DNA from 2 places in the Streptomyces kanamyceticus genome. Region 2 is predicted to be linked to the other one. Evidence: riboswitches for the same ligand, from Rfam matches in the RefSeq annotation. Region 2 holds a riboswitch; the other holds the start of a gene.
What was found. A riboswitch is a leader RNA that binds a small molecule or an ion and turns the genes downstream of it on or off. The one in region 2 is predicted to bind glycine.

Region 1 (14,208 bases), 5.3 Mb from region 2:
GTGTGCGGCGCGTTCCGCAGCGGGTTGTCGTCCGCGGCCCACTCGCCGGAGCCGACCTTCTCGATCTCCGCACGGATCGCGATCATCGCCTCGCAGAACCGGTCGATCTCGACCAGGTCCTCGCTCTCCGTCGGCTCGATCATCAGCGTCCCCGCCACCGGGAACGACATGGTCGGCGCGTGGAAGCCGTAGTCGATGAGCCGCTTGGCGATGTCGTCGACGCTGACACCGGTCTCCTTGGAGAGCGGCCGCAGATCGATGATGCACTCGTGCGCGACGAGGTCGCCGGGACCGGTGTAGAGCACCGGGAAGTGCGGCTCGAGGCGCTTGGCGATGTAGTTGGCGGAGAGCACCGCGACCTGGGTCGCGCGCTTGAGCCCCTCGCCGCCCATGAGGCGTACGTACGACCAGGAGATCGGCAGGATCCCGGCCGAGCCCCACGGCGCGGCGGAGATCGGCCCGACCCCGGTCTCGGGACCTGCCGCGGGCTGCAGCGGGTGGTTGGGCAGGTACGGCGCGAGGTGCTCGCGCACCCCGACCGGACCGACGCCGGGACCGCCGCCGCCGTGCGGGATGCAGAAGGTCTTGTGCAGGTTCAGGTGCGAGACGTCGCCGCCGAAGTGACCCGGCTTGGCGAGGCCCACCAGGGCGTTGAGGTTGGCCCCGTCGACGTACACCTGGCCACCGGCCTCGTGCACCTGGGCGCAGATATCGGCGACGTGCTCCTCGAAGACGCCGTGCGTCGACGGGTAGGTGATCATCAGCACGGACAGCTCGTCGCGGTGCTTCTCGATCTTGGCACGCAGGTCCTCGACGTCGATCTCGCCGTCGTCGGCGGTCTTCACGACCACGACCTTCATCCCGGCCATCACGGCACTCGCGGCGTTCGTGCCGTGCGCGGAGGACGGGATCAGGCAGACGGTGCGCTGCTCGTCGCCGTTGGCGCGGTGGTAGCCGCGCACCGCGAGGAGCCCGGCGAGCTCGCCCTGCGACCCGGCGTTGGGCTGCAGCGAGACCTTGTCGTATCCGGTCACCTCGGCGAGCCGCTCCTCCAGCTCACGGATGAGCGTGAGGTAGCCCTGCGCCTGCTGGGCGGGCGCGAAGGGGTGCAGCTGCCCGAACTCGGGCCAGGTGACCGGCTCCATCTCGGTGGTCGCGTTGAGCTTCATGGTGCAGGAGCCCAGCGGGATCATGCCGCGGTCGAGCGCGTAGTCACGGTCGGCCAGCTTGCGCAGGTAGCGCAGCATCGACGTCTCGGAACGGTGCTGGTGGAAGACCGGGTGCGCGAGGTAGTCGTCACCGCGCAGCAGGCCGCCGGGCAGCGTGTCCGCGGCCTCGGCGTCGAGCGCGTCGACGTCGGCCTCGACACCGAAGGCGCCCCACACGGCGGCCAGTTGCTTGCGCGTGGTCGTCTCGTCACAGGCGAGGGAGACGTGATCGGCGTCGATCTGGTGAATGTTCACGCCGCCTTCGCGGGCGGCGGAGACGAGCTCCTCCGCCTTGCCCTCGACACGCACGGTCAGCGTGTCGAAGTACGCGCCGTGCACGACCTCGACACCCCCCGCGGTGAGCCCGGCGGCGAGCAGCGTCGCGTACCGGTGGGTGCGCCGCGCGATCGACTTGAGGCCCTCGGGCCCGTGGTACACCGCGTACATTCCGGCCATGACCGCGAGCAGCACCTGCGCGGTACAGATGTTGCTGGTGGCCTTCTCACGGCGGATGTGCTGCTCACGGGTCTGCAGCGCGAGCCGGTAGGCCTTGTTGCCGTCGGCGTCGACGGAGACGCCGACGAGCCGCCCGGGCAGACTGCGCGCGAACTTCTCGCGCACCGCCATGTAACCGGCGTGCGGCCCGCCGAAGCCCATCGGCACACCGAAGCGCTGCGTCGTACCGACCGCGATGTCGGCACCGAGCTCGCCGGGCGAGGTGAGCAGCGTGAGCGCGAGCAGGTCGGCGGCGACGGTGACGACCGCGCCGAGCTCGTGCGCCTGGTCGATCAGCGGCTTGATGTCCCGTACGGCACCGGAGGCGCCCGGGTACTGGACCAGCACGCCCACCACACCGCGCTCGGCGACCTCGGCGGGCACGCCCTCGCTCAGATCGGCGACGACGATCTCGACGCCGGTCGGCTCGGCGCGGGTCTGGATGACGGCGATGGTCTGCGGCAGCGCGTCGGCGTCGACCAGGAACACACCGTTCTTGACCTTGCCCATGCGCCGCGAGAGCGCCATGGCCTCGGCGGCGGCGGTGCCCTCGTCCAGGAGCGAGGCCCCTGAGGTGGGGAGCCCCGTCAGCTCGGCGACCATGGTCTGGAAGTTGAGCAGCGCCTCGAGGCGGCCCTGCGAGATCTCCGGCTGGTACGGCGTGTAAGCGGTGTACCAGGCCGGGTTCTCCATCACGTTCCGCAGGATGACCGGCGGGGTGAAGGTCCCGTAGTAGCCGAGCCCGATCATGGAATCGAGGACCTGGTTGCGGTCGGCGAGCGAACGCAGCTCGGCGAGCACCTCGGCCTCGGTGCGCGCACCGGGCAGGTTCAGCGCTTCGGCGTTCTTGATCACATCCGGCACCGCGGCGGCCGTCAGCTCGTCGAGCGAGCCGTACCCGACCTGGGCGAGCATCTTGGCCCGCGCTTCCGCATCGGGCCCTATGTGCCGCTGCTCGAAGGGGATGCCCTGCTCGAGCTCGGACAGCGGGATGCGATTGGTGGCAGTCATTGCGGAGGCCTCCTGGTCTGCACGACCTGCGAGGGGTACCACGGCGCGGGTACCCGGACGGCCTCCCCCTCTGTCATCTCAACCTGAGAGCTTCACAGACCCGTCGAGTCCCGAGACAGATCTGCTTTCACCGTCGGTGAGGAAGGGTTCCGAACGTGCCCGCCCGACGCCCGCCCTGCTTTCCAGAGTGACCTCGTCCATGCGGTACGGGTGCCTGAGAGATTCCGGGGAGGATTTGCTCCTTCGGCGCCTCCGGAATCACCTCCCGGAGAGCTCTCCCGCACGGGGTCAGCAGCCAGCCGCCAGCCTACCAGCGAGGACCACGGCCGTTCGTTCGAGTGGCCGCCTGCCCCGAAGTGCTCTTTCGTAGTGAGTACGAGCGGTTAAAGATGAGTTACGCCCATATTCGACACCCCTCGACCAGCTGGAGGGCCCGTGCAGACCGACATCGATCCGCGGAACCTGATCGGCCGCAAGGCGTTCGACCGGAACGGGGCGAAGATCGGCACGATCGACGAGGTCTACCTCGACGACGCGACCGGTGCCCCCGAGTGGGCGGCCATACGCACCGGACTCTTCAGCCGCGACGCCTTCGTCCCCCTGGAACCGAGCGAACTGATCGACGACGGCACCCTGCGCATCCCGTTCGACCGCGCCCTGATCAAGGACGCCCCCGACTTCGGCGTGGGCCGCCACCTCTCCCCCGAACAGGAACTCCAGCTCTACCACCACTACGGTCTGGACACCACGCCCCCGCAGTCACCCCCGCAGGACCAGGACTTCGGCCACATCGCAGGCTCAGAAACGTCCTGACCCGGCCCCACACCGCACCGGCACCGCGGCACCGCTGCTTCGCGGCTTCGCGCAAGCCCGAGCCCGCACCTCGGCTTCCTGTCACTCCTGGCCCCCAGGCGCCCCACACCCCCGAGCCAGCTCGGCCCACCCGCTCGGCACCCCCACTCCGACCAGCGGCAACGGCTCCGCGGGCTCGAGATCCAGGTCGTCGGTCCTGAACGTCCGCACCCGTCCCGGCTCTGACCCCGGCGTCTCGAAGCGCACGGTCACCCGCCCGAGACCGCTCCCCTGCACCCATCCGTGCCCGTACTCGGCGTGCCGCACGTCGTGCCCCGCCGCCCACCGCCGCTCGGCCGGCGCCACCGGCTCCTCGACGACCTCCGCTCGCGGCTCACCCGGGGCAGCCTCATCCGCCCCCGACTCCCCCTCCGCACCAGCAGCCTCCCCCGCCTCAGCGGCCTCAGCGGCCTGTGCCTGCGCGAACAGGTCCTCCTGCGTGTAATCGGCGAGACCCGTGACCCCCACCCCCAGCAACCGCACCCCACCCGTGGTGTCCACCGACTCGAGCAGGCGCGCCGCGGCCTCCCGCACCACCCCGGGATCGTCCGTCGGCCCCCGCAGCGTCTCGGACCGCGTCAGCGTCGAGAAGTCGAACCGCCGCACCTTCAGCACGATGGTCCGCCCCGAGTGCCCCGCCGCCCGCAGCCGCTGCACACACCGCTCGGCAAGCCGCGAGACCTCCGTACGGACCCGCACCCGGTCATGGATGTCCACGTCGTACGTGTCCTCGACGCTGACCGACTTGGTGTCCCGCTCCGCCACCACGGGCCGCTCGTCAAGGGCCTGCGCCATCGCGTACAGCGAGCCGCCGTGCGCCTTGCCGAGGAGTCGTACGAGCTCGTCCTCCCCGGCCTCCGCGATCTCCTCGACCGTCATGATCCCGGCCCGCCGCAGATGGTCCCCGGTGGCCGGGCCCACCCCGGGCAGCGTACGCACCGACATCGGTCCCAGCAGGGCCCGCTCCGTCCCCGGCGCTATCAGCCGGAGCCCGTCCGGCTTGGCCTCCTCCGAGGCGATCTTCGCGAGCATCTTGGACACCGCGAGCCCCACCGACCCGGTCAGCCCCGTCACCGCCCTGATGTCCGACCGCAGCCGCTCCCCCACGGCCCTGGCCGAGGCCTCGTCATCGGCGACGCCGCCCGCTTCCAGGTCCACGAACGCCTCGTCGAGGCTGAGCGGCTCCACCAGCGGCGACAGCTCCCGCAGGAGCCCCATCACCTGCTCGCTGACCTCCCGGTACAGACCGAAGCGCGGCACGAGGTACGCCGCGTTCGGCGCGAGCCGCCGCGCCTGCCCCATCGGCATCGCCGAATGCACCCCGAACCGCCGCGCCTCGTACGACGCGGTGGCCACCACCCCGCGCGGCCCGAGGCCGCCCACGACCACGGCCTTCCCGCGCAGGCTCGGCTTCGCGGCCTGCTCGGCGGACGCGTAGAAGGCATCCATGTCCAGATGCAGAATCGTCGGCGCGCTTCTCACACACCCGATGCTGCCCTATGGCACTGACAACGCCGCCTCGCGCCATGCGAAGCGGCGTCAGGGCGGGCGTCGGGGCGGAGGCTCTCAGACGGCCCTGTTGCGGCGCCTGGCGAGCTCGTCGGCGGGGTTGTGCCCGACGAGCGTCTCCCCGGTGTCGATGCGCTCACCGTGCAGCTGGGACAGCGCGGACTCGACGTCCCGCCAGACGACGCCCACGGCGATCCCGAAGACGCCCTGACCGCCCTGGAGCAGATCGTGGACCTCGCTGGGCGAGGTGCATTCGTAGACCGTGGCCCCGTCGCTCATCAGCGTCATCCGCTCGAGATCACGGAACCCGCGCTCCCGCAGGTGCTGGACCGTGGTGCGGATGTTCTGCAGCGACACCCCGGTGTCGAGGAACCGCTTCACGATCTTCAGGACGACGACGTCCCTGAAGCTGTAGAGCCGCTGGGTCCCCGACCCGCCCGCGGCCCGCACGCTGGGCTCGACCAGGCCCGTGCGGGCCCAGTAGTCGAGCTGTCGATACGTGATACCGGCGGCCGCGCACGCGGTGGGACCGCGATACCCGATCTGCTCGGAGTTCTCGGACGTCGCGTCCCCGCTCCCCTGGACCGCCATGGGCCGTTTCGGAGAGTGATCGGCCGCGCCGCTGTGAAACGGGTACGGACCGCCCACCGCCGTACCGTCGCCGCTGCTTCTCACGCCGACCTCCCTCCTTGACCTGCCTTCTCGACGGTAGGCAGTCACCAGGGGCTCGTCAACGATCGCCACACTAGGCACGCCGAGTGATAATCACCCTGAGAGTGGTTTCCCGTGTCTCACCGCCGGGAAAGGCTAGCCGAATGGTCCGGCGCGGGCCGCCCGGAGGCGGCTCACTGGCTGTTGGTACCGAAGTCCTCGGGCGAGATCTGGTCGAGGAACTCGCGGAACTTCTCCACCTCGTCCTCCTGCTCGTCCGGGATCGCGATGCCCGCGTCGTCGAGGACACCGTCGCTTCCGTAGATTGGGGTCCCGGTGCGCAGCGCGAGCGCTATGGCGTCGGAAGGACGCGCGCTCACCTCGACACCGCTCGCGAAGACCAGCTCCGCGTAGAAGACCCCTTCGCGGAGGTCCGTGATGCGCACTTCGGAGAGCTCCTGGCCCACCGCCTCCAGCACGTCCTTGAACAGGTCGTGGGTCAGCGGTCGTGCGGGTGCCATGCCCTGCTGCGCGAAGGCGATCGCGGTCGCCTCCCCCGGTCCGATCCAGATGGGGAGGTAGCGGTCGCCTCCCACTTCACGCAGGAGCACGATCGGTTGGTTGGAGGGCATTTCGACCCGGACACCTACGACGTCGAGCTCGTTCACACAGCAACCCTAGGACGTGGCTGGCAGGTTTGGGTAGTCGGGCACCCGCCGAGTAGTGGCTGAGCACCCCTCGGATCAGGGCAGTCTGACCCCGAGCGCGGTCTGCACCAGCGCCGAGTGCAGCTTCCCCGTGAGACCCACCAGCTCTTTGGTACGGGCCTCGGCGTGGGCCCTGGTCTGCGGATTACGATGCCGCCGCAGCGGCGCGACGAGCTGGTCGACGAGCCCGGCCTCCCGCTCGGCGGCGGCCTTCATGGCGCGAAGGTGCCGCGGCTCGATTCCGAACCTGCCGAGCTCGACGACGAGCGAGGCGACCGTGATCGCCTCCGCGTCATAGCCACCGTCCGGCAGCGGAGCGACGAGCCCGTACGTCTCCCACTCGTCGAGCTGGACCTCGTCGATCTCGGCGACGGCCAGCAGCTCGTCCCGCCCCACGCGGGCGGCGGTCGGCCCCTCGACGTCGTCCTGACCCTCGGTGTCACCGGCGTCCCGCTGTCGCCCCAGAGAGGGCAGCGGAGCCCGCTCACCGCGCTCCAGGGCGTCGAGGTACTCCCGGATGACCTTGAGCGGCAGATAGTGGTCCCGCTGTATCCGCAGCACGTGAGCGAGCCGCTCGACGTCCTCCGGGCTGAACTTCCGGTAGCCCGAAGGCGTGCGCTCCGGCTCGATGAGGCCCTCGGACTCCAAGAACCTGATCTTGGAGATGGTGACCTCGGGAAATTCGTCCCGCAGCTCGTTCAGCACGGTACCGATGCTCATGAGCCGACGGTCCGCGGCGGCGGTGCCGTGACCGGCACCGCCCCTCGGTGTTTGCAGCATGGACCTTCCCTGGGGGTCCCCCCGGACGGATCGGGAAGAGGGTCAGATGCCCCGCTGGCTCGCGTAGAAGACCAGTCGGTACTTACCGATCTGGACCTCATCGCCGTTGGACAGCGCGACGGAGTCGATCCGCTCCCGGTTGACGTACGTGCCGTTCAGACTGCCCACGTCGGCGACGGTGAAGGAGCCGTCCTGCACGCGACGGAACTCCACGTGGCGACGCGACACCGTCACGTCGTCGAGGAAGATGTCGCTCTGCGGGTGACGCCCCGCCGTGGTCAGATCACCGTCGAGCAGGAAACGACTGCCCGAGTTGGGACCGCGACGCACCACGAGGAGCGCCGAGCCCAACGGCAGCGCGTCGACGGCGGCCTGCGCCTCCGGAGACAGCGCGGGCGACGGATTCTGCCCGGTCACCTCCGCGTCGTAGGCCTCAAGGCCGGAGATGGAGATCGTCGAGGTCGTCTCGGACGCCCGCTCGGGCGTCGCCCCGGCCCGCAGCGGCGCACCGCAGTTGGAGCAGAAGCGGCTCGCCTCCGCATTCCGGTTCCCGCACCTCGTACACACCAGGGCCATGGACGGATCCTCCTGCCGCGGCTGCCCCGCGCGGGCATTCGTTGCGTACGGGTCGGGAGTGAACCCTCCACCCGTACTTGAGGTTGACGGTTCTCCGAAACCTATGCGGCCGGGACCGGCAGGGTCAACAGACGACGCGCCCTGACCACCCGAAATGTCACCACCTGGACCAGCGACCTGATCACGGAACATGGGGCGCTCGGCCCCCTGGTCCTCACCATCTCCATGGCGCGGGGCACGGTGCCGGGCGGTGGCGGGATTGCCACTGTCCTCACGTGCGCTCTTGCCGAACAACTTCGCAAACAACTTCACGGGCGATTCCCCTTGACCGAAACAGACCCGCCCGTGGGGCAGGACGAACCCTGATTGCACACACCGGTATTCATCGGTGAACCAGACATCCTCACAACGTCCGTATCCACCAAACAGTTTCCACCACGCACCACCCCTTCGGTGCGCCGACCCCCCGCAACCTCATGCCCTTGACCAGCGGCCCTCATGCGTCCCCGCCTCACGGGGAGGACGACCGAGCGTAGTCAGGCCGCTTCGCAGGTCGCAAGGCGTCCACGACGATCTTCTCCGAGCGGGTCACGCCGACCGTGGCCTGCTCCTTCTCCAGAGTCTGCACCACGCCTCCCGGGATGTTCAGCGCAGGTTCCAGATCCTGCGGCTTCCCGATCACCTTGAAGAGGTACGGTGCGCCGACCTTGCGGCCGTCCACCCGCACGCCGCCACCGTTCGCGTCCGAGAGATGGGTGTTGGCCACCACGCGTACGTCGTTGATCTGGATGGCCTCGGCGCCCGCGGCGCGCAGCTCCTGAATCGCGTCGAGCAGCATGTCCGCCTCGATCGCCCCCTTCTCGTCCTTGATGGAGAGCGTGATGCCGGGCCCCTGTGCCGCCACCGTGCCGGCCAGGATGCCGAGTTGCCGTTCTCGCTCGACCGTCTGCTTGCGGGCCTCTTCCGCTTGGTCCGAGCTGTTCTCCAACCCGGTCCGCTGTTCCTCGAGGCGCCGCTTCTCCTCTTCCAGACGCTGCGTACGGTCATCCAGTTCATCGAGGATGCGTACGAGATCTTCTTGGCGTGCGCCGCGCAGCGCACTGCTGTCGTTGTTGGACCGCACCTGAATGGCCAGGCCGAGGCCGAGGACGAACAGCAACAGGGCCACGATGAGTTGAGGCCGCGTCACCCGCGGCGGCCACAGCCCCTGTGCAAGGCGCTGCCTGCCCGTGAGCCGCGGCGGCTCCGGTGCGGGCGGCGCGGGGGCCTCGGACTCGCTGGGGACCTCGGCGGGGAGTTCCCTGCGCCGGTTGTAGCCGGGCGTCTCGTCAGCGCTCATCGGCGTCACGCCCTGAAGACGTGGCGGCGGATCGCGGCCGCGTTGGAGAAGATCCGGATGCCGAGGACGACGACGACGCCGGTGGACAGCTGCGCGCCCACGCCCAACTTGTCGCCCAGGAACACGATCAGGGCGGCCACCACCACGTTCGACAGGAACGAGACCACGAAGACCTTGTCGTCGAAGATGCCGTCGAGCATCGCGCGCAGGCCTCCGAACACGGCATCGAGCGCCGCGACCACGGCGATCGGAAGGTACGGCTCGACCACCGCCGGAACCTCGGGCCGAACCAACAATCCGGCCACGACTCCCACGACGAGGCCCAGTACGGCGATCACGATGTGCCCTTTCCTGCTTTCGGCTCTGCTGTACGTACGGTCACACTCGGCGCGGCCGGCAACCGGAGCTCGTCCGACACGGAAATGCTGGTCCGGATGCCGAAGTTCTCCTGCAGAGCGTGCAGGTACTGACCGTCGCGGCTGTTCTGGAAACGGGTGCTCAAGCGTTTCCCGTCCCCCACCGCGAGCACCGTATACGGCGGCACCAGCGGCCTGTTGTCGACCAGTATCGCGTCACCCGCGGCCCTGATCGCCGACAGCGCGGTGAGCCGCTGGTCATTGATCGAGATCGCCTCGGCGCCGGACTCCCACAGGCCGTTGACGACCCGCTGCATGTCGCGGTCGCGCACCCGTCCGGTGTCGGAGAACCCCGCGCTCTCGCGCGGCCCGCCACCGCCCTGGTCGGCTTCCTTCTTGTCGTCCACGACGAGCTTCACGCCGGGCCCCTCGACTTCCGTGGCACCGGAGAGGAGACCCACCAACTCGCCCTGACTGCCGCCGTGCTTCTTCAGCGCGGCACGCTGTCGCTCGCCCACGTCGTCGCGGAGCTCGTCCACATCGTCCTCGAGCTTGTCGGCCCCGGCCGTCGCCTCTTCGACGCGGTCGATCAGCTCCTCACGCTCCTTGGCGATCACCGGCGCCGCTATCCGCGCCTGCGCGGCCCCCACCGTGACCACCAGGGCGGCGAGCACCAGACCGGCGGCGAGCCCGAGTTTGGCCCGCAGGGGACGCGGCACGCCGCTGTCCCCCCTGGCCTTCTTCCGGGCCGCCGCCTCCGCGTACCCCTCGTCGAGGCTGTGGTCCATGACGGTGGTGAGCAGCGACATGGAAGCGTCCGGGCGCCGGGGGCGCGAGGAGGTGCTCCGAACGGGGGGCTGCTGCGGCATGCCGCACATCGTCGCACGTCGCGGGCGCTACCTCCGAATGGCCCCACCGGCGCGCCGGGCCACACCTGTTGCACGTGTCGCCCGGCGCCCGCGAACAGGTCAGCGACCGGCGCTGTCCACCACCGCGGACCACTCGTCGAGCAGCGCCTGGGCGGACGCGTCGTCCGGTCCTTCTGCCCACAAATGAGTGACGGCCTCAGCCGGATCGGGCAGCACGAGCACCCATCGCCCGTCGGTCTCCACGACCCGCACACCGTCCGTCGTGTCCACGGACCGCTCCCCCGCCGCCTCCACCACGCGCCGCATCACGAGCCCCTTGACGGCCCACGGGGTCGCGAGATCTCGCCGCAGCACATGCGCCCGCGGAATGCGCGCGTCGATCTGGCTCAACGTGAGCTGCGTCCGCGCCACGAGACCGATCAGCCGTACGAAGGCGGCGGTGCCGTCGAACACACCGCTGAACTCGGGCACGATGAACCCGCCGCGTCCGTCCCCACCGAAGATCGTCGAGTCGCCGCGCCCCACCCGCGTCAGATCGTCCGGCGACGTGGTCGTCCAGTCGACCTGCGTGCCGTGATAGGCGGCCACCTGCTCGGCGATGCGTGTCGTCGTCACCGGCAGCGCCACCCGCCCGCTGCGCCGCTCGGCCGCCACCAGGTCGAGCATGACGAGCAGCGCCCGGTCGTCCTCGACGATCCGCCCCTTCTCGTCGACGAGCGAGAGCCGCTCACCGACCGGGTCGAAGCGCACCCCGAAGGCGGCCCGCGCCGACGCCACGATCTCCCCGAGCCGCACGAGCCCCGACCTGCGGGCATCGGCGGTCTCGGTGGGCCGCGACTCGTCGAGCCCCGGATTGATCGTCAGCGCGTCCACCCCGAGCTTCCCGAGGAGACTCGGCAGGACGAGCCCGGCACTGCCGTTGGACGCGTCGACGACCACCTTCAGCTCGGACTCCGCCACACCCGTGGTATCGACGTTGCGCAGCAGCGACCCCGTGTACGAGTCGAAGACGCTCGAGGGAAAGTACAGGTCACCGATCTCCCCGGGAAAGGCACGCCGGTACTCCTGGCGCGCGTAGACCCGGTCCAGCTTGCGCTGACTGCCCTGCGAAAGGTCGGCTCCCTGCCCGTCGAAGAACATGATGTCGACGGAGTCCGGCACCCCCGTCGTCGTCCGGATCATGATGCCGCCCGCGCTGCCCCTGGCCGTCTGCTGCCGCGCGACCGGCAGCGGCACGTTCTCCAGATCGCGTACGTCGATGGCGCTGGCCTGCAGCGCCGAGATCACCGCCCGCTTGAGCGCCCGCGCACCGCGTGAGTGATCACGCGCCGTGGTGACGGTCGAGCCCTTCTTCAACGTCGTCGCGTATGCGCCCGCGAGGCGCACCGCGAGTTCGGGCGTGATCTCCACGTTCAGGATCCCGGACACCCCACGGGCCCCGAACAGATGCGCCTGGCCGCGGGACTCCCAGATGACGGAGGTGTTGACGAACGCGCCCGCCTCGATCGTCTTGAACGGATAGACGCGGACGTTGCCCTGGATGATCGATTCCTCACCGACGAGACACTCGTCGCCGATCACCGCTCCGTCTTCGATCCGGGCCGCGCGCATGATGTCGGTGTTCTTGCCGACGACACAGCCCCGCAGGTTGCTGTGCTGCCCGATGTAGACGTTGTCGTGCACGACCGCCTTGTGCAGGAAGGCGCCGCTCTTCACCACGACGTTCGACCCCACGACGGTGTGCTCACGAATCTCGGCGTTGGCCTCGACCTTCGCGTAGTCCCCGACATAGAGCGGCCCGCGCAGCACGGCGTCCGGATGCACCTCGGCACCTTCGGCAACCCACACCCCGGGAGAGATCTCGAACCCGTCGAGCTCGACGTCGACCTTGCGCTCCAGGACGTCGGCCTGCGCCTTGACGTAACTCTCGTGCGTGCCGACGTCCTCCCAGTAGCCCTCGGCGACATACCCGTAGACGGGCTTGCCCTCCTTCATGAGCTGCGGGAAGACATCACCGGACCAGTCGACCGACACATCGGCATCGACATAGTCGAAAACCTCGGGCTCCATCACGTAGATGCCCGTGTTCACCGTGTCGGAGAAGACCTGCCCCCAGGTCGGCTTCTCGAGGAAGCGCTCGACCTTTCCCTCTTCGTCGACGATCGTGATGCCGAATTCCAGCGGATTCGGTACGCGCGTCAGACAGACCGTGACCAGCGCACCCTTTTCCTTGTGGAAATTAATCAGCTCGGTGAGGTCGAAGTCGGTCAGTGCGTCACCCGAGATAACGAGGAACGCATCGTCCTTCAGCGCTTCTTCGGCATTCTTCACGCTGCCGGCAGTGCCGAGTGGCTTCTCCTCATTGGCATAGGTGAGCTCCATACCGAGCTCTTCACCGTCGCCGAAGTAGTTCCTGACGAGCGAAGCCAAGAACTGCACGGTCACTACGGTCTCGGTGAGCCCATGCCTCTTCAGCAGGCGCAGCACATGCTCCATGATCGGCCGATTGGCCACGGGCAGGAGCGGCTTGGGCATGCTAGAGGTCATGGGGCGAAGGCGAGTGCCTTCGCCGCCGGCCATCACGACGGCCTTCATGTCGGAAACGTCCTCCTATATAGACGACGATCTGGCCGACTTAGCCCGCCAAGCTGAGCCCACATATGGAGATGTGAGCCTTCGAGCCTCTACAGCCGCCGAATCGGCAAGCTCAATCGGCCGTTCTGTCCGCCTTGATGAGCCGACGGACCTGAACCATGTAGAGGATCCCTGCCCACCAGTAGAGCGTTGTACCCCATCCGGCGAACGCCCATCCGAAAATAGCAGCGAGTGAAGCGATCCAGCCACTTCCATCGCTGAGGAGCAGTAGCGGAAAGGCGTACATCAGGTTGAAGGTGGCGGCCTTGCCCAGGAAGTTCACCTGCGGCGGCGGATAGCCGTGACGCCTGAGGATCCCGACCATCACCAGCAGAACCAGCTCGCGCAGCAGCAGCACCGCGGTCAGCCAGAGCGGAAGAATCTCGCGCCACGTCAGACCGACAAGTGTCGAGAGAATATAGAGCCGATCCGCCGCGGGGTCGAGCAGTCGGCCGAGGTTGCTGATCTGGTTCCAGCGTCGCGCGAGCTTGCCGTCGAGGTAGTCGCTGATGCCGCTGAACGCGAGAACCAGCAGCGCCCATCCGTCGCTGTTGGGCCCGCCGAACTCCGGCCTGAGGATCAACCACAGGAACAGGGGCACGCCTGCGAGACGCGCCATGCTGAGGATGTTCGGGATGGTGAGGACGCGGTCCGTCTGGACACGCGTCTCCTGGACCTCCACCCGGGGGCCTCCTGTGGGAAAAGAGCCAATGTTGCCCCCTGACCTTACCCTCAGTTGCCTCACGAGGGTGCAGAGGGGTGGCGCACGCCGCGAAACGGCCGTAAAAACAAAAAAGCCGTGGCTCCTGGAAATGAATTCCAGGAGTCACGGCTATAAAAGAAGTTCGGCGGCGTCCTACTCTCCCACAGGGTCCCCCCTGCAGTACCATCGGCGCTATGAGGCTTAGCTTCCGGGTTCGGAATGTAACCGGGCGTTTCCCTCATGCTATGACCACCGAAACACTATGAAACTGACAACCGCACCGTAGTCGTGGCCCGACATACGGGGTTGTTCGTGGTTTCAGAACCAACACAGTGGACGCGAGCAACTGAGGACAAGCCCTCGGCCTATTAGTACCAGTCACCTCCACCCGTTACCGGGCTTCCAGATCTGGCCTATCAACCCAGTCGTCTACTGGGAGCCTTAACCCCTCAAAGGGGGTGGGAATACTCATCTCGAAGCAGGCTTCCCGCTTAGATGCTTTCAGCGGTTATCCTTTC
Region 2 (14,208 bases):
GACTCCGGGTACCGCGAGGTCGGAGCCTGGCGGATCACCGCGCCGGAAGCGCCGGCTTCCCCTTAGTGAAGAGCCAGGTGTCGAAGAGGTCGTCGAGCTGCTCGCCGGAGATCTTCTCGGCGAGCCGCACGAAGTCGGCGGTGGTCGCGTTCCCGTTCCGGTGCTGCTTCGTCCAGGCCTTGAGGAGCGCGAAGAAGTCCTTGTCGCCGATGCGTTCCCTGAGCACCTGGAGCGTCATCGCGCCGCGCTGGTAGACGGCGGAGGCGAACATGGTGTCGCGCTGCGGGTCGCCGACGACGATCTGCCAGAAGGCCGAGTCGGCGGGGCGCGAGTTGTAGCTCGCGAGGAAGGCGTCATGGGCGGTCTGGGTGCCCTTGTGCTCGCTCCACAGCCACTGGGAGTAGGTCGCGAAGCCCTCGTTGAGCCAGATGTGGTTCCACTTCTCGACCGACACCGAGTCGCCGAACCACTGGTGGGCGAGCTCGTGGGCGATGGTCGACTCGCTGCGGATCGCGGAGTACACCGGCTTGGTCTGGGTCTCCAGGGAGAAGCCCGCCTGCGGCATGTCGTCGACGATCGCGCCGGTCTCCTCGAAGGGGTAGGGGCCGAAGACCTTCGACCAGTAGTCGGTGACCTCGGCCGTGACGCCGTACACGTCGACGTTGTTGCTGTTCTCCAGGACGGGGTCGATGGCGACGTAGATCGGGGTCCCGCCCGGGGTCGTGCCCTTCTTCACGTCGAACTTGCCGATGGTGGCGGTCGCGAGATAGGTCGCCATGGGCGTGGACTCGCGCCAGTGGGCGACGGTCTGGCCTCCCTTGTCGTACGTGTCGACGAGGCGGCCGTTGGAGACCGAGGTGAGGCCCTTGGGCGCCTTGATGCGGATGTCGAAGGCGGCCTTGTCGGAGGGGTGGTCGCTGGACGGGAACCAGGTGGACGCGGCGTTCGGCTCGCAGGCCACGAAGACGCCGTCGCCGGTCTTCATCCAGCCGTAGTCGGAGCCGAAGACGATGGGGCCGGTGAGCGGTTCGGGCACGCCGCCGTAGGTGACGGTCACCGTGAAGTTCTTGTTCTTGCCCAGGGCGTCGCGCGGCGTGATGCGGATCTCGTCGCCCGCGCGCGTGAACTCGGCGCGTCTGCCGTTCACCTCGATGCGGGTGACCGTCAGCTTCTGCAGGTCGAGGTCGAAGGACGACAGGTTCTGGGTGGCGCGCGCGGTGATGGTGGTGCGGCCTTCGAGGCGGTCGGTGTCGGGGTCGTAGGCGATGTCGAGACCGTAATGGCGTACGTCGAAGCCGCCGTTGCCGAGCTGGGGGAAGTACGGATCGCCGACGCCGTCGGCGCCGGGCTGGGGCGCGGGGGCCGCGGCGATCAGACAGAAGGAGAGCGCCGCGGTCGCGAGCGCTCCCAGACGTGCCGAACGGGAGAGTGCCATGAGTCTTCCCTTCGAACGCGTTCCGATGGGGTGTCCGAGGATCCGGACACGCAGACTCTGCACTCTCCCGCTAGGGCATGTACATGACCCAGGACGCGTAGTTTGTCCGGGTCAACTTGCCTTATCCGTCAGTCGACTTCTGACCCTTGTCCTTCGAAGCCTCGCCCTTGGAAACCGTGGCCTCCGGCTTCGCCTCGGCCTCGGCGGACTCCTCGGCCTCGGCGGTCTCCTCCGCCTTGGGCACCACCGTCACCACGTCGATCGCCTCCTTGGCGACCGAGAGCAGCGTGGTGTCCTGCGGGGCCTGGTCGTCGGCGTTCTCCGGGTGGTGGCACGCCACCTGGTGCCCGGTGCCGAGCGTGAGGAGCGGCGGCTCCTTCGTCTTGCAGATCTCCGTCGCCTTCCAGCACCGCGTGTGGAAGCGGCAGCCGGTGGGCGGGTCGATCGGCGAGGGCACGTCGCCGCGGAGCAGGATGCGCTCGCTCTTGGCGCCGCGCCGCCGCGGGTCGGGCACCGGCACCGCGGAGAGCAGCGCCTTGGTGTACGGGTGCATCGGCGTGGAGTAGAGGTCCTTGCGGTCCGCCAGCTCCACGATCTTGCCGAGGTACATCACCGCGATGCGGTCCGAGACGTGCCGGATCACCGAGAGGTCGTGCGCGATGATCACGTACGTCAGGCCGAGCTCGTCCTGGAGGTCGTCCAGGAGGTTGACCACCTGGGCCTGGATGGACACGTCGAGCGCGGAGACCGGCTCGTCGGCCACGACCAGCTTCGGCCGGAGCGCCAGCGCCCGCGCGATGCCGATGCGCTGGCGCTGACCGCCGGAGAACTCGTGCGGATAGCGGTTGTAGTGCTCGGGGTTGAGCCCGACGCGCTCCAGCATCTCCTGCACGGTCTTGCGCACGCCGCCCTCGGGCTTGACGCCCTGGAGCTTGAAGGGCGCGCCGACGATCGTGCCGATGGTGTGCCGCGGGTTCAGCGACGAGTACGGGTCCTGGAAGATCATCTGCACGTCGCGGCGCAGCGGACGCATCCCGGCGGTGTTCAGGTGCGTGATGTCCGTGCCCTCGAACTCGACGCGGCCGCCGGTCGGTTCGAGCAGGCGCGTGATGAGACGGCCCATCGTCGACTTGCCGCAGCCGGACTCGCCGACCACGCCGAGCGTCTCACCGGGGCGTACGTCGAAGGAGAGCCCGTCGACCGCCTGCACCGCCGCCACCTGACGCTGGAGCAGCCCCTTCTTGATGGGGAAGTGCTTCACCAGGCCGTCGACCTTGAGCAGCGGCTCTGGCGAGCCCTTCGTCTGCGCCGGGATCGTCATCTCACGGCCCTTCACGTCGTCTTTCACAGCTTCGGCGCAATCTCTTCGGTCCAGATCCGGGTGCGCTCTTCCTGCCCCATGTGGCAGGCGGTGTAGTGCCCCGCGGCCACCTCGCGCAGTTCGGGGCGCTCCTTGCGGGTGATCTGGTCCTTGGGGATGTCCGCGTAGGGGCAGCGCGGGTTGAAGGCGCAGCCGCTCGGCAGGTTGATCAGGCTGGGCGGGGATCCCTTGACCGGGATGAGGCGCTCGGTCTCCTCGCGGTCGATGCGCGGCATCGAGCCCAACAGGCCCCAGGTGTAGGGGTGCTGGGGTTCGTAGAAGACCTTCTCCGCCGTGCCGCGCTCGACGCACCGGCCGCCGTACATGACCAGGAGCTCGTCCGCCATCTCGGCGACCACGCCCAGGTCGTGCGTGATCATGATGACGGCGGAGCCGAACTCCTTCTGCAGGTCCCGGATGAGGTCGAGGATCTGCGCCTGGACGGTCACGTCGAGGGCGGTGGTCGGCTCGTCCGCGATGAGCAGCTCGGGGTTGTTGACCAGGGCCATCGCGATCATCGCGCGCTGGCGCATGCCGCCGGAGAACTCGTGCGGGTAGGAGTCGACGCGCTTGTCCGGCTGAGGGATCCCGACCCGGTCGAGCATCTCGATCGCCCGCTTGCGGGCGGTCTTCTTGTCGACGCCGTTGTGGACCCGGTACGCCTCGGTGATCTGCTTGCCGATGGAGTAGTACGGGTGCAGCGCGGAGAGCGGGTCCTGGAAGATCATCGCCATCTCGCGGCCGCGCAGCTTGCGCACCTCGTCCGGCGGGGCGCTCAGCAGCTCGGTGCCGTCCAGCCAGATCTCACCGGAGATCTGCGCCCTGCGGGCGCCGTACTGACCGGCGGTGTGCAGGCCGAGGATGCCGAGCGAGGTCACCGACTTGCCGGATCCGGACTCGCCCACGATGCCGAGGGTCTTGCCCTTCTCCAGCTGGAAGCTGAGCCCGTCGACGGACTTGACCAGGCCGTCGTCGGTCGGGAAGTGCACCTTGAGGTCGCGCACCTCCAGGAAGGCGGAGGGAGCGGGCGAGTTCGCGGCGACGGGTTCGCCCACCGCGGCTCCGCTCTTGGACAGTTCGGTCATCCCAGCCTCACTCGCGGGTCGATGACGGCGTACATAAGGTCGACGACGAGGTTGGCCACGGCGATCGCGAGCGCCGCGCACAGGGTCACGCCGAGAATGACGGGCAGGTCCTTGCTGCTGATGGCCCTGACCGCTTCGAGGCCCAGCCCCGGCAGGTTGAACGTGGACTCGGTGAGCACCGCGCCGCCCATCAGGACACCGAGGTCGAGTCCGAAGACGGTGAGGATCGGGGTCATCGCGGAGCGCAGCGCGTGCTTGCGGATGACGGTCGCCTCGCCGAGGCCCTTGGCTCGGGCGGTGCGGATGTAGTCCTCGCCGAGCACTTCGAGCATGGTGGCTCTGGTGAGGCGGGCGTACATCGCCGCGTTCAGGAAGGCTAGAACGATCCACGGCAGGATCAGGGTCTCCAGCCAGACCCCTGGTGAGTCGTCGGTACTGAGGCTGTCCGCGATCTTCACCCACCCGAGCTGGTGGACGAAGACCCCCATCGCGATCATGCCGGTGAAGAAGACGGGGAGCGAGACACCGGCGAGGGCGGTGGTCATCGCGGCGCGGTCCCAGAAGGAACCCCGCTTGAGCGCGGAGACCACACCGGTGGCGACACCCGCGGCGAGCCACAGGACGCAGGCCCCGGCGGCGAGCGCGGCGGTGACGGGCAGCGCGTCCTTGAGGGTCTCCCAGACGGGCGCCTCGGTGCGGAAGGAGTAACCGAAGCAGGGCGCGGGGCAGTGCGTGACGTCACTTCCGTTGACGTAGTCGCGCCCCATCGGGATGCCCTTGACGAAGTCCCAGAACTGGACGAGAAGTGGATCGTCGAGTCCGAGTTTGGTCCGGATGCCTTCGATCTGCTCGGCTCCGGTGGCCTTGCCGGCGAAGAGGACGGCGATGTCCTGTCCCGCCCACTTGGGCAGCATGAAGAAGACGGTGAAGGTCGCGAGCAGTACGACCAGCACCATGATGATTACGGCGATCAGGCGCCGGATGAGATAAGCAAGCACTGTGCGCGGCCCGGCGGTGACCGGGACCCCCTTGTGAGGGGTCCCGGTCATCGCCCGGGGCCATCACCTGCCCTTCGGACTGGCGGGATTCGGCGGCGATGTGACGGTCAATCAACTACTGGTACTGCAAAGGCAGTTACTTGAGGCGGTTACTTGACGACGCCGAGCGAGACGTAGTCGTAACGACCGTTGTACGCGTCGGACATGTAGGCGTTGGTGAGCCTCGAACCGCGCCAGGTGATGTTCTTCTCGTAGAGGAAGGGCATCCAGTCGGCCTGGTCCAGGATCCGCTTGTCGAGCTCCTTGTAGACCTCGCCCGCCTTGACCGGGTCGGTCTCGGCGATCGCCTTGTCGAAGAGCCCGTCGATCTTCTTGTCCTTGATCTGGGACTCGTTGTAGTTACCGGTCGGGTTCAGGAAGCGGCTGTCGAACAGCGGCTGCGCGTAACCCTGACCCGACGGGAAGTCGGGGCCCCAGCCACTCATCGTCATGCCGTAGCCGCGCTTCTTCACGACGGAGGGCGAGCCGGTGATGCTGGAGGTGTCGGCACCGTCGAGGGCGTCGACGTCGACCTTGATGTTGGCCTTCGCGAGCTGGGCCTGGAGCGCCTCGGCGGCGTCGACCTCACCCGGGTTGTTGTTGCGCGCGGTGAGCTTGGTGCTGAAGCCGTTCGGCATCTTGCACTGCTTCAGCTCGTCCTTGGCCTTGGCCAGGTCCGGCTTGCCCTTGCGCTTGAGGACGCCGTACGGGTCGTAGTCGCTGTGACCGGGGATCGCCACCGGGAAGGTGCTGTTGGCGATGTCACCGGCCGCGACCTTGCCGCCGCGGGTCTGCTGCAGGCTCGCGAAGTCCGTGGCGTAGAAGACCGCCTTGCGGCAGTGCTCGTTGTCGAACGGCTTCGCCGTGTGGATCAGCGCGACGTAGCGCACGAAGGACGTGTGCATGTTGTCGACGTTGGCACGGTGGTCCGAGACCGCGGTGACGCGGCCGGACTGGGTCATGCCCGTGCCGTTGAGGTCGACGTCGAAGTCGCCCTCCATCAGCTTCTTGTCGTTCTCCTCCAGGTTGGCGGAGATCGTCACGTCGATCTTGTCGGGCAGCGCGGCGCGGATCGGGTCCGAGGACTTCTTCCACTTGTCGTTGCGGACCAACACGATCTTCTTGTTGGACTTGTACTCCTGGAACTTGTAAGGCCCCGCGGAGAACGGCCGCTGCGTGTACTTGGCCTTCGTGTCCTTGGCCTCCTTCACCGGCGAACCGGTGGGCATGGCCAGGAACTGCTCGAAGTCACCGTTGCGCTTGGGCAGCTTGAAGATGATCGTCTGGTCGTCCGGCGTCTCGATCGCCTTCAGACCGCCCTTGTCCTTGTACGGCCCCTTGTACTCCTTCTTGGGGTCGAGCGTCTGGCGGATGTAGCCGGGACCACCGGTGATGGTGTCCGTCGCCCAGGCGCGCTCGATGCCGTACTTGACGTCCTTGGAGGTCAGCTTCGAGCCGTCCTCCCAGGTGACGCCGTCACGCAGCTTGTACGTGTAGGTCTTGCCGTCGTCGGAGATCTTCGCGGTGGAGGTCGCGAGGTCCGGGACCAGCTTCGTGCCGCCCTTGCCCGGCTTGGTGTCGTAGGACACCAACTGGCGGGTGTAGAAGCGCATGAAGTCCCACGACATGCCGTAGTAGGCACGCTGGGGGTCGGCGGAGTCGAGGTCCTGCTTGCCGACCATCTTCAGCGTCCCCCCCTTCTTCTTGGACGCGTTGGCGACCTTGTCGAGCGCCGCGTTGTAACCGGCACCCTTACCGCCGTCGCCGTCACCGTCACCGCTGCCGCAGGCCGTGGTGGTCACCAGCGCCGCGACGACGAGGGCCGCACCAGCGGTGAGCCGTCGTTTCGAGGAAACTGTGGGCATTTTCTCGTAACCTCCGAGATTCGCGGTCCCTGGCCATGAGCTGCCGGAGAACCATGGGGAGAGCCACCTGACGTGCGGCAGGGGCAAGTCAGTTGAGGACTTCTAGCGCGTCCCCTTCGGGTCGAGCGCGTCCCGCAGCCCGTCGCCGAAGAGGTTGAAGGCCAGGACCGTGATGAAGATCGTCACGCCCGGGAAGACCATGAACATCGGATCGTGCTCGTAGGTTTCGAGCGCGTCGCGCAGCATGCCGCCCCACGAGGCCGTCGGCGGCTTGACGCCGGCGCCGAGGAAGCTGAGGGCCGCCTCCGTGAGGATGTTGGTCGGGATCATCAGCGTCGCGTAGACGGTGATGGGGGCGACCAGGTTGGGCAGCAGCTCGCGGAAGAGGATGTGGCGTCGGCCGCCGCCGAGGCTGCGGGCCGCTTCGACGTACTCGCGCTCACGGAGCGAAAGCGTCTGGCCTCGGACGATGCGCCCGACGTACGGCCAGCCGAAGAAGCCGATGACCATCACGAGGATCGCGACGCGCACGCTGGTGCCCGTGAGTCCGAGCAGGTCGTCCGGCAGGACGGAGACCAGGGAGATGATGAAGAGCAGCTGCGGGAACGAGAGCAGCACGTCCATCACGCGGCTGATCAGCGCGTCGACCCAGCCGCCGAAGTAACCGGCGATGATCCCGAAGAGCGTGCCGAGCGCCACGGCGACGATGGCCGCGAGGAACGCCACGAGGAGCGAGATCCGCGCGCCGTAGACGATGCGGCTGAAGACGTCGCGGCCCTTGTTGGGCTCGACCCCGAAGAGGAAGTCGCTGCTCACTCCGCCGAGCGCGCCCTTGGGCAGGTTGGTCAGCTCGTCGAGCTTGTCCTGGTGGAAGTCGTTGGGCGGATGCCCCAGCAGGCTCACGATCAGGGGCGCGAAGATGGCGACAAGCACCAGGACCAGCACCGTGATGCCGCCGGCCAGGGCGACCTTGTCCCGCTTCAGGCGGTTCCAGGCGATCTGCTTGAGGGACCGACCCTCGACCTTCTTCACCCCTGCATCAACTGCGGGGGCGACGTCCTCGGTCGGGTCCGCGTCCGCAGGTGTGTCATGCAATGGTGCCGTCATCGTGGCAGGGACCCCTCTCAACCGGTGGTGACCGGCCCGCACTTGCCGCTGTAGCGACGTGATCAGTCCGTCGTACACAGGGGCGAAGGCCCCTTGGAGCGGGAGTCTTCATGCCCGTCGCGATCTGTTACCAGCCTTGGCGGTGAAAGGATGCGTAAACGTGATGCTGATCGAGGTGTTCCGTTATCCGGACGCGAGTGAACGAGGGTCGAACACGGGGCAGTTGGGGTGCAAGGCGGCACAGGAACCCATAGGGCCCCACCCGCATCAGAACGGACATCACGCCCGTTCTCGCTGATCAGTACCGCGATGTGTGGTGAGTGGCGCGGATCAGTACGGCGATGTGGCGCGGATCAGTACTGCGCGGGGTAGCCGTACCCACCGGCGGGCGCGGGAGCCGCCTGGGCCTCGCGGTCGTAGAACGGCCGGGCGTTCGCGCGCAGCCACATCGCGACCGGGTCGTCCTCGTCCGACATCGCGACGGTCGACACGGGAAGACCCTCGGGCACGGCCCCGATGGACTGCTGCATCATCGTGCGCACCGCGTCGACCGACGGCGGCGACGTGTCGTACACATCGAGGCCGATGGCCAGATATGGCGCACCGAGCGCGGGCTGCACCCAGGCCCTGCGCAGCGAGCGGACCGCGGGCGTGCGGTGCGCGTTCTGCGTCAACAAGGCGTAGAACTGAGGGATTTCGATGCTCGGCTCGGTCAGCCTCAGCGGCCCCGCGGGCAGCAGGTCCAGGCCGGAGGCGATACGGCGCAGATCCAGCCAGGGAATGCCGACGCCGCCGCCGGGGGCGTGCGGATTGAGCCAGAGGCCGTAGTGGTCGGGGTAGAGGGTGCGGGACACGTCGACGCCGCGCACCACCTCATAGCTGCGGTTCCAGCCACTCGCGGAGAGCTCCTGGGCGGAGGTCACACACGGTGCGTAACCGAGCCCCTCGATCTCCATGTTCCCGTACTGGGCGTCGGGGGATCCGGCCTGGCCGTGCCAGAGCAGCATCCACACCTGGTCGGCGGCGAGCGCGCGCAGCAGTGCCTCGTAGGCGTCGTAGCGCCCCGGCGTCACCTGGCGCAGCACCTGCTCGACCTGTCCCCCGAGGCTCGAACCAGCCCGTCCAGGGGAGACCCCATCGCCCGCGGCCGTGCCCGACGCACTCACCCGTAACCGCCCCTTCATGACGAAACCGACGAACCCCGTCGCCGGGCACCACTGTGCCCCGGCCGGGTCATGAAACCAGCTTAAGCGGCGATCCCGGCGCGGACTTGACGTACGTGGCCTCAGGCCGCGCGGTGATAAAAGGGCCGCACCCGCTCGCGCAGCCAGTCGCCCACCGGGTCCTGCGCCACGTCGAGCAGCACGAGGTTCACCGGCCACGGCGCGGGCGTCTGACCAAGAGCCCGAGCAAGGGCCTCCATCGGCAGGTCGCGCGCGTTGCCGTCCCAGGTGGACAGCTCGACGCCGATGAAGAGGGTCGGGTCGTCCGTCTCGACGTCGGCCAGGCAGCGGCGCGCCGTGAGCACCACGCCCGTCGCCTCGAACTCCCGGCCCGCCGCGGCCAGGAAGTCCACCGGGTCGTGCTGCCAGTCCGGCTCGTACAGACGTACCCGCCCGCCGCCCGCGGGCCCGTCCAGCGGGGTGCGTCCGGCGCGGCAGAGCTCGGCGACGGCCGCGGGCGGCAGCGGGACGCCGACGGTGCCGTCCGGGTTCAGGGCGATGCCCAGCTGCGGGGGAAGGCCGCGCGCGAACTCGACGGCGGGCGCCACGGTGTGGCCCATCCGGTCCGCCGCGTCGCCGAGGGCCTGGCGGAACTGCTGCTCGGAGCTGAAGACCGGGACGTACGCCTGGCCGTCGATCTCCAGCGTCGGCAGGTCGAGCGTGCCGTTCTCGGGGCCGCCGCCGTTCGGCAGCGGGATCCAGATCGGGCTGCGCCCGAGCACCTCGACGATGCGCCCGCCCGCGGAGGCCGCGGCGCCGAGGGAGGTCGCGAGCACCTCCTCCAGTTCGTTGCCCGGCCATCCGCCGTACGGATGGGCATGTGCCTGCGCCGGAAAGTCCATCTGTCCAACCCCTGCTCGCGACCGCTCTGCCTGCGGCTCGAACCCTATCCCCGACGGGCGGCGGGCTCAGCTGGGCTCAGCTCTCGAAGCCGATCCCCCGCAGCACTCCCGCGGCCCGCCGGTCCAGGAGCACCGCGGAGCCGCAGCCGCGCGGCAGGTCGCCGCGCTCGGCGGCGCCGACCAGGCGGCCGACCGTTCTGCGGTGCCGGGCGAAGGCGTACCGCGACACGCCGCGGCCGCGCGCCCGCTGGCCGTCGAGGGCGGTGTCGGCGGGCACGTCGAGGAGCAGCAGGTGCAGGGTCGTGCCGCGCCGCACGGCCTCGCGGGCGAGCCAGCGGCGCACCCACGCCTGGGTGCCGCAGTCGTGTACGACGACGCTCTCGCCGGAGCGCAGCACGCGGCGCAGGCCCGCGTAGTGCGCGAGGCGGACCAGGGGGCGGTAGACCGCGTACGGCAGCCGCCCCGGCATGCGGCGGGCCCAGCGGTCGCGGGTGTCCTGGGAGTCGACGCGCGGCCCTTCGACCGCCTGCCGCATCAGCGTCGACTTGCCGCCGCCCGGCAGTCCCGAGACGACGACCAGGTCGCCGGCGGCGAAGGTGAGGCGGTGCGGGCTGTGTCCTGCCCGCTGTCTGAGGTCCCTGACCACGGCGACCGGGAGCGGGACACAGCTCTCCCTGGCTGGGGCGATGGCCTGCTTGGGCAGCGCCACCCCCGTGGTCGTGGCGTAGACACTGGCCTTGCTGCGCACCGTGATCGGCCTCCCCATAGCGGTCACGTACTGCTTCCCCGGCAAGTGTAAAGAGAAGGTAATGCGGCACAAGAGCATTCCCGGGCCACGGCTCCCCCTCAGCAGGGTCGCGTGCAATGATGTGCCCGCCAACTCCATACCGGCCGTTTGAATCCGCGCGGGAGAGTTCCCAGCAGCCGTCGTACGACACGTTGACGACGTGCCGACGACGCACTGGGGCGCCGAAGGAGCAAGTCCCTCCCTTGAATCTCTCAGGCCCCGTACCGCGCGGGCGAGGCACATCTGAAAAGCGGACCGCTCCTGCGGTCCCACCCAAGGTGCAAGCCGGGTACCCCGCGTACGGGGACACTCCCGGCGAACCTCTCAGGTTCCGATGACAGATGGGGAGGATCGACCTCGCCCGTCATGCCCTGGGAGTTCCCTTCATGAGCACTGCCCCCCGTCTGACCGCCCTCGATGCCGCCCATCGCGCGCTCGGCGCGACCATGACCGACTTCGCGGGCTGGGACATGCCGCTGCGGTACGCCAGCGAGCGCGACGAGCACAACGCCGTGCGCACCAAGGCCGGTCTCTTCGACCTGTCGCACATGGGCGAGATCACCGTCACAGGCCCCGCGGCCGCGGACTTCCTGAACTTCGCGCTGGTCGGCAACATCGGCTCGGTCGGCCTCGGCCGGGCCCGCTACACCATGATCGTCGCCGCGGACGGCGGGATCCTGGACGACCTGATCGTCTACCGGCTCGGCGAGACCGAGTACATGGTGGTCGCCAACGCCTCCAACGCCCAGGTCGTCCTCGACGTGCTGAGCGACCGGGTCGCCCAGTTCGACGCCGAGGTCCGCGACGACCGCGACGCGTACGCGCTGCTCGCCGTCCAGGGCCCCGAGTCCTCCGGCATCCTGAAGTCGCTCACGGACGCCGACCTGGACGGGCTCAAGTACTACGCGGGCCTGCCCGGCACCGTCGCGGGCGTCCCCGCCCTGATCGCCCGCACGGGCTACACCGGCGAGGACGGCTTCGAGCTCTTCGTCTCCCCCGGCGACGCCGAGAAGCTGTGGAGCGCGCTGATGGAGGCGGGCACGCCCGTCGGCATGGTCCCCGCCGGGCTCTCCTGCCGCGACACGCTGCGCCTGGAGGCGGGCATGCCGCTGTACGGGCACGAGCTGACCGCCGCCCTCACGCCGTTCGACGCGGGCCTGGGCCGGGTCGTCAAGTTCGAGAAGACCTCGCAGTCCGACTCCTTCGTGGGGCGCGCGGCGCTCGCGGCCGCCGCCGAGCGCGCCGAGGCCGCCCCGCCGCGCAAGCTCGTGGGCCTGATCGCCGAGGGCCGCCGGGTGCCGCGCGCCGGGTTCTCCGTGGTCGCCGACGGCAAGGTCATCGGCGAGGTCACCTCGGGTGCCCCGTCCCCGACGCTGGGCAAGCCCATCGCCATCGCGTACGTCGACGCGGCGCACGCGGAGCCGGGCACGCGGGGTGTCGGCGTCGACATCCGCGGCACGCACGAGCCGTACGAGGTCGTGGCGCTGCCGTTCTACAAGCGTCAGAAGTAACGCTTCACGAGCGCCGGGGACAGCGCTCGCGGCCGCCGCGGCCTTCCCTCAGCTCCCCCGTTCATCAGCACTCCCCCGCGTACAGGAGAATTCAGGACATGAGCAACCCCCAGCAGCTGCGTTACAGCAAGGAGCACGAGTGGCTGTCGGCCACCGAGGACGGCGTGGCGGTCGTCGGCATCACGGAGCACGCGGCCAACGCGCTCGGTGACGTCGTCTTCGCCCAGCTCCCCGAGGTCGGCGACACCGTGACCGCGGGCGAGTCCTGCGGTGAGCTGGAGTCGACCAAGTCGGTCAGCGACCTGTACGCCCCGGTCACCGGCGAGATCGTCGCCGCCAACCAGGACGTCGTCGAGGACCCGTCGCTGGTCAACTCCGCCCCGTTCGAGGGCGGTTGGCTGTTCAAGGTGCGCATCACCGGCGAGCCGGACGACCTGCTCTCCGCCGATGAGTACACCGCCTTCACCGCCGGCTGACCCATACCGATAGGGATCGTGTGATGTCGCTTCTCAACACCCCTCTCCATGAGCTTGACCCGGACGTCGCCGCCGCCGTCGACGCCGAGCTCCACCGCCAGCAGTCCACCCTGGAAATGATCGCCTCGGAGAACTTCGCTCCGGTCGCCGTCATGGAGGCCCAGGGCACGGTCCTCACCAACAAGTACGCCGAGGGCTACCCCGGCCGCCGCTACTACGGCGGCTGCGAGCACGTCGACGTCGCCGAGCAGATCGCGATCGACCGGGTCAAGGAGCTGTTCGGCGCCGAGTACGCCAACGTCCAGCCGCACTCGGGCGCCTCCGCCAACCAGGCCGCCCTCTTCGCGATCGCCCAGCCCGGCGACACGATCCTCGGCCTGGACCTGGCGCACGGCGGCCACCTCACCCACGGCATGCGCCTGAACTTCTCCGGCAAGCAGTTCAACGTGGTCGCGTACCACGTGGACGAGGCCGGTCTGGTCGACATGGCCGAGGTCGAGCGCCTGGCCAAGGAGAACAGCCCCAAGGTGATCATCGCGGGCTGGTCCGCCTACCCGCGCCAGCTGGACTTCGCGGAGTTCCGCCGGATCGCCGACGAGGTCGGCGCGAAGCTGTGGGTCGACATGGCGCACTTCGCCGGGCTCGTCGCCGCGGGCCTGCACCCCAACCCGGTGCCGTACGCGGACGTGGTCACCTCCACCACGCACAAGACCCTCGGCGGCCCGCGCGGCGGCATCATCCTGGCCCGCAACAAGGACTTCGCGAAGAAGCTGAACTCCGCGGTCTTCCCGGGCTTCCAGGGCGGCCCTCTGGAGCACGTGATCGCGGCCAAGGCCGTCTCCTTCAAGGTCGCGGCGAGCGAGGAGTTCAAGGAGCGACAGGAGCGCACCCTGGACGGCGCCCGCATCCTGGCCGAGCGCCTGGTGCAGGACGACGCGAAGGCCGTCGGCGTCGGCGTGGCGTCCGGCGGCACGGACGTGCACCTGGTCCTGGTGGACCTGCGCGACTCCGAGCTCGACGGGCAGCAGGCCGAGGACCGCCTCCACGAGGTCGGCATCACGGTCAACCGCAACGCCGTCCCGAACGACCCGCGCCCCCCGATGGTCACGTCGGGCCTGCGGATCGGCACCCCCGCGCTCGCCACGCGCGGCTTCGACGCCGACGACTTCCGTGAGGTCGCCGACGTCATCGCCGAGGCCCTGAAGCCGGGCTTCGACGCGGAGGCCCTCAAGGCCCGGGTGACCGCTCTGGCCGACAAGCACCCGCTGTACCCCGGCCTGAAGTAGTTTCGTACGCTTTAGTTCGTACGTTCTTCCGGGGCACCGCGCACACTGGACACTGAGGACAGTGGGCGCGGTGCCCCGCACCACGTCTCGCGCCCGGCACCACCCGTGCTGTCCGTTCTTCTGCACCACCCGTACCTCTGCACCACCCGGCAGACAACGGCGTCTACCAACCACCATTGGAGTTTCCCGTGGCC

Region 1: linked by a shared signal. The riboswitch ahead of gcvP (aminomethyl-transferring glycine dehydrogenase) and the one ahead of gcvT (glycine cleavage system aminomethyltransferase GcvT) in region 2 are both predicted to bind glycine.

What each region holds. Positions count from the first base shown of each region.
Region 1 covers NZ_CP023699.1:8,544,149-8,558,356, reverse strand. Annotated here, with positions in the region: gene gcvP (aminomethyl-transferring glycine dehydrogenase) at 1-2,714, opposite strand, end outside; glycine riboswitch at 2,907-3,005, opposite strand; gene CP970_RS37180 (PRC-barrel domain-containing protein) at 3,150-3,527, shown strand; gene CP970_RS37175 (DNA polymerase IV) at 3,609-5,048, opposite strand; gene CP970_RS37170 (MerR family transcriptional regulator) at 5,133-5,750, opposite strand; gene CP970_RS37165 (bifunctional nuclease family protein) at 5,921-6,394, opposite strand; gene ftsR (transcriptional regulator FtsR) at 6,470-7,213, opposite strand; gene CP970_RS37155 (FHA domain-containing protein) at 7,256-8,218, opposite strand; gene CP970_RS37150 (DUF881 domain-containing protein) at 8,301-9,128, opposite strand; gene CP970_RS37145 (small basic family protein) at 9,134-9,466, opposite strand; gene CP970_RS37140 (DUF881 domain-containing protein) at 9,463-10,362, opposite strand; gene CP970_RS37135 (mannose-1-phosphate guanyltransferase) at 10,453-12,948, opposite strand; gene CP970_RS37130 (CDP-alcohol phosphatidyltransferase family protein) at 13,061-13,669, opposite strand; rRNA gene rrf (5S ribosomal RNA) at 13,831-13,947, opposite strand; rRNA gene CP970_RS37120 (23S ribosomal RNA) at 14,039-14,208, opposite strand, start outside.
Region 2 covers NZ_CP023699.1:3,195,387-3,209,594, forward strand. Annotated here, with positions in the region: gene CP970_RS12810 (hypothetical protein) at 1-66, shown strand, start outside; gene CP970_RS12815 (M1 family metallopeptidase) at 35-1,435, opposite strand; gene CP970_RS12820 (ABC transporter ATP-binding protein) at 1,557-2,756, opposite strand; gene CP970_RS12825 (ABC transporter ATP-binding protein) at 2,780-3,880, opposite strand; gene CP970_RS12830 (ABC transporter permease) at 3,877-4,878, opposite strand; gene CP970_RS12835 (ABC transporter substrate-binding protein) at 5,028-6,782, opposite strand; gene CP970_RS12840 (ABC transporter permease) at 6,885-7,889, opposite strand; gene CP970_RS12845 (enhanced serine sensitivity protein SseB C-terminal domain-containing protein) at 8,243-9,055, opposite strand; gene CP970_RS12850 (enhanced serine sensitivity protein SseB) at 9,175-9,954, opposite strand; gene CP970_RS12855 (AAA family ATPase) at 10,031-10,720, opposite strand; glycine riboswitch at 10,851-10,978, shown strand; glycine riboswitch at 10,979-11,092, shown strand; gene gcvT (glycine cleavage system aminomethyltransferase GcvT) at 11,128-12,252, shown strand; gene gcvH (glycine cleavage system protein GcvH) at 12,351-12,728, shown strand; gene glyA (serine hydroxymethyltransferase) at 12,752-14,014, shown strand; gene CP970_RS12875 (L-serine ammonia-lyase) at 14,203-14,208, shown strand, end outside.